Regions from separate parts of the Kaistia sp. SLG-1 genome, predicted to be linked through region 1. Evidence: predicted binding sites of a transcription regulator. Region 1 holds the regulator's gene; each other region holds the start of a gene.
What was found. The regulator PhoB, encoded in region 1, activates phosphate uptake and scavenging genes when phosphate is short. The targets are predictions, from matches to a motif close to TGTCATNNANCTGTCAT.
Positions count from the first base shown of each region.

Region 2: phnC (phosphonate ABC transporter ATP-binding protein) is a predicted target of PhoB. The motif match lies at 1,718-1,734, and genes of this name have one in related genera.
Region 3: AC6HZP_RS20305 (esterase-like activity of phytase family protein) is a predicted target of PhoB. The motif match lies at 2,498-2,514, and genes of this name have one in related genera.
Region 4: AC6HZP_RS10065 (alkaline phosphatase) is a predicted target of PhoB. The motif match lies at 1,818-1,834, and genes of this name have one in related genera.

Region 1 is NZ_AP048544.1:817,326-821,518, reverse strand. It holds gene AC6HZP_RS03695 (aspartate aminotransferase family protein) at 1-436, opposite strand, end outside; gene AC6HZP_RS03690 (GcrA family cell cycle regulator) at 845-1,378, shown strand; gene phoB (phosphate regulon transcriptional regulator PhoB) at 1,824-2,522, opposite strand; gene phoU (phosphate signaling complex protein PhoU) at 2,556-3,272, opposite strand; gene pstB (phosphate ABC transporter ATP-binding protein PstB) at 3,298-4,083, opposite strand; gene pstA (phosphate ABC transporter permease PstA) at 4,080-4,193, opposite strand, start outside.
Region 2 is NZ_AP048544.1:1,086,613-1,090,805, reverse strand. It holds gene phnD (phosphonate ABC transporter substrate-binding protein) at 1-720, opposite strand, end outside; gene phnC (phosphonate ABC transporter ATP-binding protein) at 791-1,594, opposite strand; gene AC6HZP_RS04825 (LbetaH domain-containing protein) at 1,783-2,394, shown strand; gene AC6HZP_RS04820 (IclR family transcriptional regulator) at 2,391-3,158, opposite strand; gene AC6HZP_RS04815 (adenosylhomocysteinase) at 3,216-4,193, opposite strand, start outside.
Region 3 is NZ_AP048544.1:4,362,575-4,366,767, forward strand. It holds gene AC6HZP_RS20295 (NAD-dependent epimerase/dehydratase family protein) at 1-15, opposite strand, end outside; gene AC6HZP_RS20300 (LysR family transcriptional regulator) at 114-1,016, shown strand; gene AC6HZP_RS20305 (esterase-like activity of phytase family protein) at 1,103-2,458, opposite strand; tRNA gene AC6HZP_RS20310 (tRNA-Glu) at 2,664-2,738, opposite strand; gene AC6HZP_RS20315 (hypothetical protein) at 2,859-3,254, opposite strand; gene AC6HZP_RS20320 (RluA family pseudouridine synthase) at 3,253-4,193, shown strand, end outside.
Region 4 is NZ_AP048544.1:2,241,284-2,245,476, reverse strand. It holds gene AC6HZP_RS10065 (alkaline phosphatase) at 1-1,755, opposite strand; gene AC6HZP_RS10060 (LysR family transcriptional regulator) at 1,902-2,801, opposite strand; gene AC6HZP_RS10055 (aldo/keto reductase family oxidoreductase) at 2,898-3,764, shown strand; gene rpsF (30S ribosomal protein S6) at 4,176-4,193, shown strand, end outside.

The DNA of each region.
Region 1 (4,193 bases):
TCGCCAGCGTCCGGCCGTGGAACGCGCCCTCGATGGTGAGGATGCGGAACCGCTCGGGCTGGCCGTTGACATAGTGGTAGCGCCGCGCCGTCTTGATCGCGGCCTCGTTGGCCTCGGCGCCCGAATTGGCGAAGAAGACGCGGTCGGCGAAGGAGTTGGCGACCAGCGTGTCGGCGAGCTTCTCCTGGCCGGGGATCCGGAACAGGTTCGACGTGTGCCAGAGCTTGCCGGCCTGTTCGGTCAGCGCCTGCACAAGGACCGGGTTGGCATGGCCGAGCGTGTTCACCGCGATGCCGGCGGAGAAATCGAGATAAGCGTCCCCGTCTCGCGTAAAGACCCAGGCCCCCTCGCCTCGCTCGAACTCGAGCGGTGCACGCGCAAAGGTGTCAAAGAGGCTGGACGAGGTCTTTTTTACGCTGCTATCGGGGGCGTTCATATCCCCTCCTTCGGATGAAACCACGGAAATGGGTGCCAAAAATCAAAAGTGCCACCCGAGGCCGACGCGCCGGGCAGCACCTTTTTGCGTTGCCCTTATATCACGGTCGTGACGTTTTGTGTCAATGAAAACGGCGGCGGAGGGGCCTCGGCGGCGGCTAAGCGATTGACCCGACTCACGGTTCGGGGCCGAGACCGCAAGTTGGGGAAAACGCAAGGATCCACATCTAGGATTCCTGCCGACTCTTGTCACCGAGTCAGGCCATATAGTATCTTAATAACCGTTAAGATACGAAATATCGAGCCGGTACCTCCCCCTGACCCAAGTATCGCGTTCAAAGTCGTCATGCCCCCTGGCCGACGACCGCGACAGGATTCCGGGTATCGCTCCGACCGACAAGGACACGCTATGACTTGGACGGACGAACGGGTTGAGTTGCTGAAGAAGCTCTGGACCGACGGTTTGAGCGCGAGCCAGATCGCCTCGGAGCTTGGCGGCGTAACGCGCAATGCGGTCATCGGCAAGGTACATCGGCTGAGCCTGTCGGGTCGCGCCAAGCCGGCTTCGACGCCGGTGGCTCGCGCCCGCAAGCCTGCGACGACCAGCAATGGCCGATCCGCAACGACGGGCCGCCCCAATCCTGTCAGGCCGCTGGTGGCGGGCAATACCGCGCTGAAGCCGCTCGGCCAGATCGTGCCGGAACCGCGGCGCATGCCCCGCCCGGCCGGCTCGGACGACGTCGTCGTGCCGATCAGCCTGCATGCCACGATCCTCACGCTCACCGAACAGACCTGCAAATGGCCGATCGGCGACCCGAGCACCGAGGATTTCCATTTCTGCGGCCAGCGGTCGAACTCCGGCATTCCCTACTGCGAATATCATTCGCGCGTCGCCTACCAGCCGGTGCATGACCGCCGCCAGAAGAAGGCCGTCGGCGCCTGATCGCGCCGGCCTGACGCTGGCTCCGGCGCCTGGCGCGCCGACGAGACCAGCCGCAATCCCGGCCGTGCCGTCCTCCATCGAGGCGCACGGCCGATTTGTTTTCCGGCCTCCCCTTGCCAACAACAGAAAGCCGCGCCGGGATTCTGTCCCGCACGCGGCTTCTTGTTCTTTAGCTCTTGAAGGCGGATCCGAAGCTCGCCCCTCACCTCTCCCTGAGGGAGAGGTCGACGCACGAAGTGCGGCGGGTGAGGGTTTACGGTCTATCCGGAGGGTTCCCTAAACCCTCTCCCGGACCTGCGGTCCGACCTCCCCCTCAGGGGGAGGCGAAGGCAGGAGGTGGTCCTCCCCGGAAGAAGCCGTGCCGGAGGCAGCCACGGCAGCCCCCCGGACTATCTCGCATCTGGCGACCCTCCCTCAAGGGGAGGGTTCACGCGGAGTGGTTGCCTCAGGCCATCGCGAACTGGTCGTCGAAGGAATAGCCGGAGCCGCGCACGGTGCGGATCGGATCCTTGACGCGGCCGCGGTTCACCGCCTTGCGCAGGCGGCCGATATGGACGTCGACGGTGCGCTCGTCGACATAGACGTCACGACCCCAGACCCCATCCAGCAACTGTTCGCGTGAAAACACGCGGCCGGGGCTCTTCATCAGATATTCGAGCAGGCGGAACTCGGTCGGGCCGAGATGCAGCTCGCGCCCCGAGCGGCGGACGCGGTGCGTCTCGCGATCGAGCTCGATGTCGCCGGCGCGCAGCAGCGTGGCGATCACCTCGGGCCGCGAGCGGCGCAGGATCGCCCGCACGCGCGCCATCAGCTCCGGCACGGAGAACGGCTTGACGACATAGTCGTCGGCGCCGGTGGCGAGACCGCGGATGCGCTCCTGCTCCTCGCCGCGGGCGGTGAGCATGATCACCGGCAGCGTGCGCGTGGCGTCGCGGGCACGGAGCCGGCGGCAGAGCTCGATGCCGGAGATCCCCGGCAGCATCCAGTCGAGCAGCAGCAGGTCGGGCACGGTTTCGAGGAGGCGCATCTCGGCGTCATCGCCGCGCGGCACGACCTCGACCGTGTACCCTTCCGCTTCCAGATTGTAACGGAGGAGGAGGCTCAGCGCCTCCTCATCCTCGACGATCATAACGCGTGGCGTCATTCACGAATTCCTGGGGTGTGGCTGACGATACCGTCAGTTCTTCTCATAGTTGACGGCAGTCGTGCTCGACTCGTCCTGCTTCGGGCGGTCTTCGGCGAGCACCTGGCCGGTGACGACATAGTAGACCGTCTCGGCGATGTTGGTGGCGTGATCGCCGATGCGCTCGATGTTCTTGGCGCAGAACAGGAGATGCGTGCAGAAGGTGATGTTGCGCGGATCTTCCATCATGTAGGTCAGAAGCTCGCGGAAGAGCGACGTGTACATGGCGTCGATTTCTTCGTCGCGCTTCCAGACTTCATAGGCCTGGTCGACGTCGCGGCTCGCATAGGCGTCCAGCACGTCCTTGAGCTGGGTCAGCGACAGCTCCGCCATGTGCTCGACGCCGGTGTTGAAGCGCTTCGACTGGAGCTGGCCATCGAGCGCCATGACGCGCTTGGCGATGTTCTTGGCCAGATCGCCGATGCGCTCGAGATCGCTGGCGATGCGCTGCGCCGCGATGACTTCGCGCAGGTCCATCGCCATCGGCTGGCGCCGGGCGATGATCATGATGGCGCGCTCTTCGCATTCGCGCTGCAGTGCGTCGAGCTTCTTGTCGTCGGCGATCACCTGCTTGGCGGTGGCCGTGTCGACCCGGATCAGAGCACCGACGGCAACGTCGACCAGGCGCTCCGCCATGCCGCCCATCTCGGCGATGCGGCGGGCGACGTCATTGAGCTCTTCGTCGTAGCGGGAAACAATATGTTCGGACATCTCGTGCTCCTACGTCCGCCCGGCCTCAGCCGAAGCGTCCGGTGATGTAGTCCTGGGTGCGCTTGTCGCTCGGCGACGTGAAGATCTTCGTCGTCTCGTCGAACTCGATCAGCTCGCCGAGATACATGAAGGCGGTGTAGTCGGAGACGCGCGCCGCCTGCTGCATGTTGTGCGTGACGATGGCGATCGTGTAGTCGGTCGTCAGCTCGTCGATCAGTTCCTCGATCTTCGCGGTCGAGATCGGATCGAGCGCCGAGCAGGGCTCGTCGAACAGCACGACTTCCGGCCGCACCGCGATGGTGCGGGCGATGCAGAGGCGCTGCTGCTGGCCGCCCGAGAGGCTGAGGCCGCTCGAATGCAGCTTGTCCTTGACCTCGTTCCAGAGCGCGCCGCGCGTCAGCGCCGCCTCGACCCGGCCGTCCATCTCGGAGCGCGAGATGTTCTCGTAGAGGCGGATGCCGAAGGCGATGTTCTCGTAGATCGACATCGGGAACGGCGTCGGCTTCTGGAACACCATGCCGACGCGGGCGCGCAGCATGTTGCGGTCCTGGTCGGGGTTCAGCACGTTCTGGCCGTCGAAGATCACCTCGCCCTCGGCGCGCTGGCGCGGGTAGAGGTCGTACATGCGGTTGAGGACCCGCAGCAGCGTCGACTTTCCGCAGCCCGACGGGCCGATGAACGCCGTGACCTTCTTCTCGTAGAGCGGCAGGTTGATCGTCTTCAGCGCCAGGTTGTCGCCGTAGAAGAACTTCAGATTACGGATCGAGATCTTCTCGGCCATGCCGGCCGTGTTCATCGCGGTCTGGGTCATTTGGAAGCCTTGGGGCTGAGGAAGGCGCGGGCGACGATGTTGAGTGCCAGCACGGTAAAGGTGATGAGGAGGGCGCCGGTCCAGGCGAGCTTCTGCCAATCCGGATAGGG
Region 2 (4,193 bases), 270 kb from region 1:
GAAGTCCGACTTGAAGACGATGCGGAAGTCTTCCTTCGTCATCGGCTTGCCGTCGGCATTCTTGAGGATGCCCTTGGAGATCATGCGGGTCAGGTTGGAATCGTTTTCCGAGTTCCAGGAATTGGCGGCGGCGTCGACGGTGCCCTGGGCCAGAGCCAGCACGGCGTTGTCATGGCTGCCGGCGAAGATCGCCTTGCCGAAGAACGTATCGACGTCCTTGCCGTCGCGATGCAGGAAGAAGCGCGGTGCGTTGTTGCCGGAGGTCGAGTTGGAATCGACCAGGGCGAGCGTCTTGCCCTTCAGGTCGTCGATCGACTTGTACGGGCCGTTGGCCAGCGTGTAGATGACCGAATAATAGCCGGTGGCGTCGTTCGAATGACGCGGCACGACGACCGGTTCGACCTCGACGCCGGTCAGCACGGCGCGGGCGTAGGAAGCCGGGCCGTACATGGCGATCTGGGCGTTGCCGGCGCGCTGCGCCTCGATGACGGCGGCGTAGTCGGTGGCGACGGCCAGCTTGACCGGAACGCCGAGCTGCTTGCCGAGATAGTCGGCCAGCGGCTGGTAGCGATCGGTGGTGGTCGAGGCGTTCTCGGCCGGGATGACGGCGATCGTCAGCTCGGGATACTCGGCCTTCCAGTCGGCGAAGGCGGGCGAAGCGACACCGGCCAGCGCGAGGCCAGCAACGGCGGCGCCGATAAGGGTGCGACGGTTCAACATCGGTATTCTCCAGGTGTTGGTCGGTAGGTGTTGGTATGGCGGTGCCGGTGCGGCACCGATCTGGATGCGATCAGGCCGCGACGGCGACGCCGGGCAGTCCGGCCGGCAGTGTCGCCGGCTCGAAATCGAGAAGTTCCTCGGCCTCCAGGCCGTAGAGGTCGCGGGCGACGTCCTCGGTCAGCTCCGCCGGCACGCCGTCGAACACGACGCGGCCGGCCGACATGCCGATCAGCCGGTCGCAATAGGTGCGGGCGAGATCGAGCGAATGCAGATTGCACATGACCGTGATGCCGTAGTGCCGGTTGATGCGCAGCAGCGCGTCCATCACGACCTTGGTATTGCGCGGATCGAGCGAGGCGATCGGCTCGTCGGCGAGGATGATTTCGGGCTCCTGCACCAGCGCGCGGGCGATGGCGACGCGCTGCTGCTGGCCGCCGGAGAGGCTGTCGGCGCGCTGGGCGGCGAGCTGGGCGATATCGAACTGCTCCAGCGCCGAGAGCGCCACGGCGCGATCCTCGTCCTTCCAGAGCTGCAGCATGGAGCGGGGGGCCGAAACCGTATTGAGGCGGCCCATCAGCACATTGGTCAGAACGTCGAGGCGGCCGACCAGATTGAACTGCTGGAAGATCATGGCGCAGCGGGCACGCCAGTCGCGCAGCGCCTTGCCCTTCAGCTTGGTGACGTCGACATCGCCGAAGCGGATCGAGCCGTCCGTCGGGTCGACGAGGCGGTTGATCATGCGCAGGAGCGTCGACTTGCCGGCACCGGACCGACCAATGACGCCGACGAAGCTTCCCGACCCGATCGTCAGACTGACGTCGCTGACGGCAGCCTTGTGATTATAGTGTCGTGCAACGCCGTCCAGAACCAACATGTCATGATCTCCCGATTGGGCGGATCATGCAATTTCGAAGCAAAACTTTTGTGACGGAGTTTTCCACTTGGAAGCGAACCGGCACAACACGACAACTCAAGCATAAATCGGCTTCGCCGGCTTAGTCATCGCAACGTCATCCACATTCTCCACCTTCGCCGCAACCAACTGACAATGGAGAATTCGCGATGCAACTCGGCCCGACGCCGGCCCTTCACGCGACCGCGCATGTCGAGCGGTCGACGCTCGGGCGCTATACGGAAGTGGGCGCCCGCACGTCGCTGATCGAGACGACGATGGGCGACTATTCCTACATCTCGCCCGATGGCGACGTCATCTATTCGACGATCGGCAAGTTCTGCTCGATCGCGGCCGCTGTCCGCATCAATCCCGGCAACCATCCGCAATGGCGCGCCAGCCAGTCCCACTTCACCTATCGCGCGTCAAAGTATTTCGACGGCGAAGCGGACGAGGCCGAGTTCTTCGACTGGCGACGGTCGACGCCCTGCGCCATCGGCCATGACGTCTGGATCGGCCATGGCGTCACGGTTCTCGCCGGCGTCTCGATCGGCACCGGCGCGATCATCGGCTCGGGCGCGGTCGTCGCCAAGGATGTCGGCCCCTACGAGATCGCCGTCGGCGTCGCCGCGAAGACGGTCAAGCGCCGCTTCCCGGTCGCGATCGCCGACCGGCTGATGGCGCTTTCGTGGTGGGACTGGGACCACGAGCAGCTCCGCCACGCCCTGCCGGATTTCCGCGCCCTTTCGATCGAAGCGTTCCTGGAAAAATACGAGGGCTAGGCGCCCTCGCCGCCGATCACCGCGTTGATGGTCCTGGCCGCTTCCTGCGCCGCGGCCAGAACGTCGGCGATCGGGCGGCGGCTATAGCTGGTCGCGACATAGGGGACGGTCAGCGCGGCGACGATGCGGCCGTCGCGGGACAGGATCGGGAAGACCAGATCCGTGATGCCCGGCTGCAGGCTGTCCGGCTCCTCCTCGAAGCCGCGCTCGCGGATCGCGGCGAGGCGGGCCGGCATCGTCGCCCGCACCGCCGCATCCTGACCTTCGAGCCAAGGCAGAACCCGCTCCTCCGGCTCAAACGCCATCAGAAGCCGCCCCGTCGCGCTCTCGAACAGCGGGAAGGTCGCCCCAGCGCGCACGCGAAACCCGAAGGCGCTGGGGCTGTCGATCTGGGCGATGACGACGACGCGGCCGGCGTCATGGATGCTCAGATTGCAGGATTGGCCGATCGCCTCGCTCAGGCCCCGCATCGCCGGCAGCGCCATGTCGATCAGGCCGCGCATCGGCTCCTGCCGGTGGGCGAGCTCGAACATCATCATGGAGAGGAAATAGAGGCCGGACGGGCGGGCGCGGAACAGGTAGCCGCGCCGCTCCAGCGTCACCAGAGTGCGGTAGATCTGGTTGATCGAGCGATCGACCGCCGCCGCGACCTCGCCGAGCGTCATCCCCTCGCGGCTGCCGGCCAGCAGCTCGAGGATATCGAGCGCCTTGTCGAGCGCCGGCACGCCGTAGTTCGGGCCTTCGCCAGTCGCCTCGACCGCCATCGGCTTGCTCCATTCCTCGCTCCGCGCGGCCCACGCGACGCCCGGAACCATCGGCTTCTACAGGTCGACGCCCATCTCCGCCACCATGCGGCGGGCGATCGTCTCGTTGATGTCGGCGGGGACGGGCTGCGCGCCCGCAACCAGCGCCGTCCGGCCGGCGTCGGCGACGCGCGCCAGCGACAGGGCCTGCAGCATGAAGCCGATATCCATGGACTCGATCGAATTGCCCTTCGGCTCGCGGCCGGCGAGGTTGAACATGCGCCCGTCCGCGACGAGCACGACGTGGCGGCCGTCGGCCAACTCGATCCGTTCCAGCGAGTCGTCGACGAGTTCGGTGACGCGCGCCTGCCGGCGCAGCGCCGCAACGTCGATCTCCCACGGGAAATGGCCGGAATTGGCGAGGATCGCGCCGGAGCGCATTTTCGCGATCGCGGCCTCGCCGATGACGCCCGCGCGGCCGGTCGCCGTGATGAACACCTCGCCCCAGGGCGCGAGCTGGTCGATCGTGCCGCCGCGATAGCCGTCGAGCGCCGCCTCCAGCGCCTTGATCGGATCCGTCTCGACCACGGCGACGCGGCCGCCCAGCGCATCCAGATATTGCGCGATGCCGCGCCCGCACCAGCCATAGCCGACGACGACGAAACGGCGGCCGGGGATCATCAGATTGGTGATCCGCATGAAGCTCTCGACGATCGACTGGCCGACCGCGTGGCGGTTCTCGGCGATCTGCTTCAGCGGGCTGTCGTTGATGACGATGACCGGGAACGGCACCTTGCCGGCGAGTTCGTCGCGCAGCCGGTCGCCGCCCGAGGTGGTCTCCTCTGTGCCGCCCCGGATCGAGCCTTCCGTGCCCGCCTCGATCGCCAGCGCCGCGAGGTCGGCGCCATTGTCGAGCAGGATATCGGGCTTCGCCGCGACGACGCTCCGGACATTCTTCAGGTGCCGCTGCAGATCGTCGTCGCGCTTGCCGAACAGGTTCATGCCCTGCGCCTTCAGCACGGCGACGATGTCGTCCTGGGTCGAGCCGTGATTGCC
Region 3 (4,193 bases), 1.7 Mb from region 1:
CCTGTTTTCCGTCATGATCCCGATCCCTGTTTCCTACGTTGATAATGACAGGATGGCGCCGGATGGCGTCATGCGGAATTGTTGAACTTCGGATAGCTGTCATTCATTCTTGTATTATGACGCCATCCTGGGATCATCTCCGCTCGTTTCTCGCCGTGCTCGGCGACGGCAGCCTTTCCGGCGCCGCGCGCCATCTGCGCCTGACCCAGCCGACCGTCGGCCGCCACATCGACGAACTGGAACTGGCGCTCGGCGTGGTGCTCTTCACCCGGTCGCGCGCCGGCCTGGCCCCGACCGAGGCGGCGCTCGAGCTGGCGCCGCATGCCGAGACGATGGCGGCGGCGGCCGAGACTTTGGTGCGCGCAGCGTCGGCGGAAGCGAAGGAAGATCGAGGCACGGTGCGGCTGACCGCGAGCGAGGTGGTCGGCACCGAGATCCTGCCGGGGATCCTCGCGCCCTTCATGGAGCGGCATCCGCAGATCGCCATCGAGCTGGTGGTTTCCAACCGCAACGAGGACCTGCTGCGACGGGAGGCCGACATCGCCGTGCGCAATGTCCGGCCGACCCAGGGCGCGCTGCTGGCGCGGCGGATCGGCACGATCGACATCGGCCTGCATGCCCACCGCAACTATCTGGCGCGACGCGGCACGCCGCGGACCCTGGCGGAAATGACCGGCCATACGCTGATCGGCTACGACCGCGATTCACCCGCCATCCGGGCGCTGCGGGCGCTGGGCCTGCCGCTCTCGCGCGAGATGTTCAGCCTGCGCACCGACAGCGACACGACGCAGCTCGCCGCGATCCGCGCCGGCCTCGGCATCGGCGGCTGCCAGAGCCCGCTCGCGGCGCGGGATCCCGATCTCGTCCGTCTGGTGCCGGAGGAACTCGCCTATCCGCTCGAATGCTGGGTCGCCATGCATGAGGATCTCAGGTCGGTGCGGCGCATGCGCCTCGTCTTCGACCACCTCGTCGCCGGCCTCGACGCCTATGTCCACGGCCGCGATCCCGCCTCATGAAAAAGGCGCGCCCGGCTAAACCGGACGCGCCCCTTCAATTGCTGCGGGCAAGGCGACAAAGCCGCCCTGCCCTCCAGCTGCTTGCCTTACTTGGCGGCGAGGAAATCTGCGACGTCGAGCAGGATGAACTCGTTGTCGGCGGCCTTGCCGATCTCGCGACCGCCCGAGAACGGCAGGTTGTTGTCGTTCGCGACCAGGATGTGCTTGTCGTCGTAGAGCATCACGTCCTCGATGGTGAAGAACGGGAAGGTGAAGATGCCCGTGAGGTCGCGGTCGGCGGCGGTCTTGACGATCGCCTTGCCGTCCGGATCGGCGATCTTCATCAGGTCGATCTGGGCGATGCGGCGGATGGCGCCGTCCTTGTCGATGCTGGCGGTGTCGACCAGGACGATGTTCTTGACCTTGGCCGGGATCGGATAGCAGGCCGACTTGTCGTCGGTCTTGCAGGCGAGGCTCGGATCACCCTCGCCATTGTCGCGCTCGATCACCAGTGCGCGCGTGTCGTCGATGAAGTTGAAGTCGCCGATCGCGGTCGCGCCCTCGGCGAGGCGGAAGCGGTAGCTGTCGCCCGTCCAGGCGCCCTTGCCGGTGTCGAAGGTCATGACACGGAGGAAGTCGCCCTCCGGCTTGCCGTCCTCGCCGAGCAGCGGCTTCTCGAGCATCGCCCAGAGCAGGTTGGTCTTCGGCTGCAGGGCCATGCCCTCATAGCCGCCGGAACGCTGCACGCGGAAATCCTTGCCGGGAACGGCGGGAACGACGACGCCCGGCGTGTCGGGTCCGCGCAGGACCTCGCCGTCGAGCATCGTCGGATAGACGGCGAGCACGCGGCCGTCGAGCGTGGCGCGGACGATGTAGGGGCCGAACTCCTCGCCGATCCAGACTTCGTCGCCGAGCACCTGGATACTCTCCGGATCGAAATCGGCGCCGGTCAGGTAGCGGCTGTCCGTGCCCTCATAGGCGATGCGGAACGGCACCTTGTGGTCGGGATCGCGCAGGAAGACTGATTCCAGCCGCTCGACCTTGCCGGTCGCGAAATCCGGCTTCATGCGATGGAAGAACAGCATCGCATCGGGGCTGTTCGCCTTGGTGCCGAAGCCGTTGTCGGTCAGCGTGTAGATTGAGCCGTCCGGCGCGCGGTTCATGGCGAAGCCCGACAGGCCCTGCACCGGCTGGCCGACGAAGGGCAGCGAGATGCCGGTCGGGTGGCTGCCATAGGCGGCGCCGACGTCGCCCATCACGCTCATCGGCACTTCGTTGCGCGTCTTGCCGGTGAACTTGCCGGAGACGATGGCGTCGCGCGGCGCGTCGGCCGGCGGCGCGATCAGGGTCATGGCCGGAAGATAGGCATGGCCGGCGAGCTTGGCGGGGAACGTCTCGGCTGCGACGGCCGCGCCGGCGATCGTGGTGAGCGCGGCGGCGGCAATCAGGGAACGCAACGGCATCGAGCATCCTTTCTAGGTTGAGGAAAGCTCGCCCCGATTAGGAAGCCCGCATGACAGCGGTGTCACGACCCGATGGAATTCCGATGAAAAGCTGGCTCAAGTCCCCAGCCACGGCCGCCCGGCCAAGGACCGAGAATTCACGGCGAAACGACCACGAGAGCGGTCAAACGATCGAATTCGGATTGTCGGGGAGGAGGAGCAAATTTGGTACGCCCTAGGGGAATCGAACCCCTGCTTTCGCCGTGAGAGGGCGACGTCCTGACCGCTAGACGAAGGGCGCACATCCGTTTGCTTCGGATGACCGCGATATACCGATTGGGTCGGAGCTTGGCAAGAGCGTCTCGCCAAACTTCTTCAAACTGCCTGTGAAGAACTTTTTCCTCGTCCCGGACGCGGCCGGTCAGCGTGCCGTGCCGAGATCGAGGTGGCGGACGACGGCGCCGGTGCCGACATCGATGACGACGACGCGGGTCGCACCGAAGGCCTCGATCGTCAGCGCCAGCAGATTGCCGCTGAGCGCCGTCGAGACGACCCGTGCGCCGGCCGGCAGGACGTCGGCGATCGTGACCGGTTCGGCGTTCGCCGGCAGAGCGGGCTTGCTTCGATCGGGAGCGATCTTGTACATGACGGCGAACAGCACGGCGAGAAAGCCGACCAGGACCGTCGTCCCCGAGACCAGGATCAACCGCCGCAGCTTCTGCCGGACGCGCTCCATCGCCGGATCGAGCGGCGCTTCGTCCTGTGGTTCCGAAGGATTGGGCGAGTGCGGGGCCGAAGAGGAAGAAGTGTGAGCCATGGACCAGTTTCCGGATGACGGCGAGGAAATCGTCGACCTCGTGGTCGAACCGGACGCGGCAGGCCGGCGCCTCGATGCCTATCTGGCCGCCGCGATTGCCGATCTGTCCCGCAGCCGCCTCAAATCCCTGATCGAGGCCGGTCACGTCTCGATCGGCGGCGCGACCATAGTGGAGGCCAAAAAGGCGGTCAACGCGGGCGACGTCATCCGCGTCGCCGTGCCGCCGGCTGTCCCGGCCGAGCCCGAGGGCGAGCCGATCCCGCTCGACGTCGTCTACGAGGACGACGACCTGCTCGTCATCGACAAGCAGGCAGGCCTCGTGGTGCATCCCGCCGCCGGCAACTGGAGCGGCACGTTGGTCAACGCGCTGATCGCCCATTGCGGTGACAGCCTTTCCGGCATCGGCGGCGTGCGCCGCCCGGGCATCGTGCACCGCCTCGACAAGGACACCACCGGCCTGATGGTGGTCGCCAAGAACGACCGCGCCCACAAGGGCCTCGCCAAGCAGTTCGCCGATCACGGCCGCAGCGGCCCGCTCGAGCGCGGCTACCAGGCGATCGTCTGGGGCGTTCCGGCCCTGCCCTACGGCATGGTCGACGCGCCGATCGGCCGCTCGCCGACCAGCCGGCTGAAGATGGCCGTGCTGAAGACGGGCGGCAAGGAAGCGATCACCCACTACACGGTGGAGCAGCGCTTCGGCGACAAGACGGCGCCGATCGCCAGCCTGCTCGATCTCCGCCTCGAGACCGGGCGCACGCACCAGATCCGCGTCCACATGGCGGCCATGGGCCTGCCGCTGATCGGCGACCAGGAATATGGCAAGGGTTTCCTCACCAAGGCGGCCCGCCTGCCCGAGCCGGCGCGGACGCTCGTGTCGCATTTCCACCGCCAGGCGCTGCATGCCTGGCTGCTCGGCTTCGAGCATCCGACGACGCGCGA
Region 4 (4,193 bases), 1.4 Mb from region 1:
TCACTTCTTGGCGGGCGCCAGCGCCAGCGCGTCGACGATCACGCGGTAGACGTCGCTCTGCTCCATGTAGCCCTTGAAGCCTTCCGAGCCGGGGCCGGCCGACTGCAGGACGACGTCGTCGACCGCATGCACGCCCGAGTCGCCTTCCTTCGGGATGTTGCCCTGGACGAAGACGGCGCCGGGGACGTCCTTGTAGGCTTCGTTGGCGACATATTCCTTCTTCTCGTTCTGCACGGCCGGCACGAACGGGCCGTCGAGCTTCGGACGGAAGGTCTCGTAGTGGTCCGGGCCGTTGTTGGCGGCGAGGAACAGGCGACGCGACACGTCCACCCGGTCCGGGTAGCCGTCCTTGTTCTCATGCGTGTAGTTCGGGAAGCCGGCGTCGGCATAGGTGCCGACCTTCTCGCGCATCTCGGTGCCCGGCTTGTCGTCATCGACGGTGCCGATGATCGAGACGCCATGGGTGTGGTCGCCGGTGACGATGATCAGCGTGTCCGGGTTCTTCTCGGCGAAGGCGCGCGCCGCGCCGACCGCCTTGTCGAACTCGATGGTCTCGACGACGGCGCGGTCCCAGTCGAGCGGGTGGGACATCTTGTCGATGTTCGCGCCCTCGACCATCAGGAAGAAGCCCTCGGGGTTCTTCGAGAGCTGCTCCAGCGCGGTTTCCGTCATCTCGACCAGGCCGGGCTGGTTCGGGAACTTCGGAACGGTGCCCTTCTTCAGGAACTTGCGGTCGAGCAGCGTATCCATGTTGCCGGTGTGGAACAGGCCGAGGATCTTGCCGGTGTTGGTGCCGGCGGCCTTCTCGAGCTCCGCCTGATCGGTCGCGAGCGTGTAGCCGGCGTCCTGGAACTGCTTGATGTAGTCCTTGTCGTCCTTGCGCTTGGAGCCGGGCGTGTCCTTGCCGAGGAAGTAGGCGGAACCGCCGCCGAGAGCGACTTCCGGCTGGATGTCGAACATCATGCCGGTGATTTCGGCCTTGTCGGCGCGCTTGCGGGTGTGGGCGACCACGGCGGCAGGCGTCGCGTCCTGCAGTTCCGAGGTGGTGACGATGCCGATCGACTTCTTGGTCTGGCGGCGCAGCGCCTCGGCCAGCGTCTCGACCTTCGGATCGTCGAAGCTGTTCGGCGTGCGGTCGGCATAGACGCCGAGGGCGTTCACGGCCGTCTTGTGGCCGGTCATGTAGGCCGACATGGTGTTGGCGCTGTCGGTGGCGACGGCTTCGGTCGACGACGTGCCGATGAAGGCCATGCGGTCGAGGTCGTCCATGTTGAGGCGGCCGTCGGCCTTGCCCTCGGTCATGCCCTTGGCCATGATCCGGGCCGCGGTGCGGTGGGCGACGGAGAGGCCGTCGCCGAGCAGGAAGATGACGTTCTTGGCCTTGGGCTGCTCGGCGGTGCCGTACACGTCCCAGGTCACCGACTTCTTCTCGGCGCCGGCCGAAGCCTCGACCGTGTAGGTGCCGGGCGTGGCGAGCACGAGCTTGCGCAGCATCAGCGCCGAGCCGAGCTTCTTGTCGTTCTTGCCGGTCTCGGATTCGGTGAAGGTCGCCTCGGCGCCGAACACCGCCTTGTAGTCCTGGCCATTGACCGTGACCTTGATGTCCTCGGGCTTCACGTTCTCGTTGAACTCGACCTTGAAGTCGAACGGCGAGCCGGCCAGAATCGTGGCGCGGTCGAGCGGATAGACAGTGGTCGCCTGTGCCGTGCCGGCGAGCATGGTCGTCGCGGCAAGGGTGAACAGCAATTTGCGCATCGGGAGCCTCTTTAAGATGGGGGACCGCGCAGCGGCCAACGTCCGGGCCTTAAGAGTTGCGCATGACACCCATATGAAACCTGCCGATGAAACCGGAGCGGTGTGGAAAGGGGTCGTGGATCGCCGGGACGCCGATGCCGGGGCGGCTACGCCGACGCGCGGATGAAATCGACGAAGGCCCGGAGCGGCGCGGGCACGAGGCGGCGTCCGGGATAATAGAGGAACGGTCCGGAGAAGGTCTGCCACCAGGGCTCCAGCAGCGGCACCAAAGCGCCGCTGTCGAGCTGCGGCCGCAGCCAGTCCTCGAAGAGATGCAGGATGCCGGTGCCGGCGATCGCGGAATCGACCGCGAGGTCGCCGGCGGCGCCCGCCTGGACGATCAGCGGCCCGGTAGGATCGACCCGGATGATCTCGCCGTCGCGCTCGAATTCCCAGGCCGGCATCGAGCCGCTCGGAAAGCGGCTGCGGATGCAGGCATGGCCGAGCAGGTCGCGCGGATGCTCCGGCCGGCCGTGGCGAGCCAGATAGGCGGGCGCCGCGACGGTGGCGAAGCGCTGCACGCGCGGCCCGATCGGCACCGCGATCATGTCCTGCTCAAGCCGCTCGTCATAGCGGATGCCGGCATCGCACCCGGCGGCGAGCACGTCGACGAAACTGTCCTCGGCGGTCACGTCGAGCCGGATCTCCGGATAAGCGGCGAGAAAGGGCGGCACGATGCGGCCGAGCACGAGGCGGATCGCGCTGATCGGCACGTTGAGGCGCAGCACGCCGGCCGGCCGGTCGCGAAACCCGTTGACGATGTCGAGTGCCGCCTCGACCTCGGCGAGCGCCGGCGCGAGCCGCTCCATCAGCCCCCTGCCCGCCTCGGTCAGCACCACGCTGCGGGTCGTGCGGTTGAGCAGCCGGACGCCGAGTTCCGCCTCCAGCCGGCGCACCGCCTGGCTCAGCGACGAGGCGCTGCTGCCGCTTGCGCGCGCGCCTTCGCGAAACCCCTTCGCCCGGGCCACCGCCGCGAAGGCATTCAGGTCGCTCAGATCCACCGTCATTGTTCGAATTCCCGCACAGCCCGTGCCGATTGTACCGGATTATCCCGAGCGCCGGCACTCTCTATCTCTGCGTCGCCCCCTTGAAGGAGAGAGCTCATGTCCTCGATCGATCGCGCCGGCACCTACAAGCTCGGCCACCGCACCGTGAACCGCCTCGGCTATGGCGCCATGCAGCTGGCCGGCCCCGGCGTGTTCGGCCCGCCCCGCGACCATGACGCGGCGATCGCCGTGCTGCACGAGGCGATCGCGCAAGGCGTCAACCACATCGACACCTGCGACTACTACGGCCCGCACGTCACCAATCTGCTGATCCGCGAGGCTCTCCATCCCTATCCGGACAATCTCGTCCTCGTCACCAAGTTCGGCGCCCGGCGCGGCGCGGACGGGTCCTGGCTCCCCGCCCTCGCCCCGGACGACTTGCGCGAGGCCGTGCACGACAATCTCCGCAATCTCGGCCTCGACGTGATCGAGGTCGTCAATCTGCGCATCTCCTTCGACATCCACGGGCCGGCGGAAGGCTCGATCGAGCCGATGCTGACGGTTCTGGCGGAACTGCAGCAGCAGGGGCTCATCCGCCATATCGGCCTCAGCAACGTCACGGCGACCCAGGTCGCCGAAGGCCGCGGGATCACCGAGATCGCCTGCGTGCAGAACCACTACAATCTGGCGCATCGCGGCGACGACGCGCTGATCGACGATCTCGCCCGCCAGAACATTCCCTATGTGCCGTTCTTCCCGCTCGGCGGCTTCAGCCCGCTGCAGTCCTCCACGCTGAACCAGGTCGCCGCCCGCCTTGGCGCAACGCCGATGCAGGTGGCGCTCGCCTGGCTGCTGCGGCGCTCGCCGAACATCCTCTTGATTCCCGGCACCTCGTCGGTCGCCCACCTCCGCGAAAATCTCGCCGTCGCCGACCTCGTCCTGCCGGACGACGCGATTGCCGAGCTGAACGGCATCGGCGGCTGAGGGCTCGACAAGACCCTCACCCCCAACCCTCTCCCGCAGGCGGGAGAGGGAGTTCGTCGGCGCCGGTCTTGACGCCGGCTCTAAACCTGGCCGCGCTATAAGGCCGATGAAAGGCCGCAGTCCTGGCCCTCTCCCGCCTGCGGGAGAGGGTTGGGTGAGGGACTTTCCTGAGCCCGGATCACACAGCCGGCGCACCAAGAAATCCCGCTCGCACCTTGCCTTCGCCGCCATTCCCGTATATGCACCGCCCGTCGTAACGACACCCGGCCGGGGGTTGAACGGAAGGCGGCGAGAGCCGCAGGGATCGCAGATCCCGTCTTCCCGTGTCTCCGCTCTCGAAGTTGTACCGATCAGCCTTTCTCGAAGGCTTCGGTGAGGCTTGGCGCCGGGAAACGAAAAGGAAGGGCAATCATGCCGCTTTATGAGCAC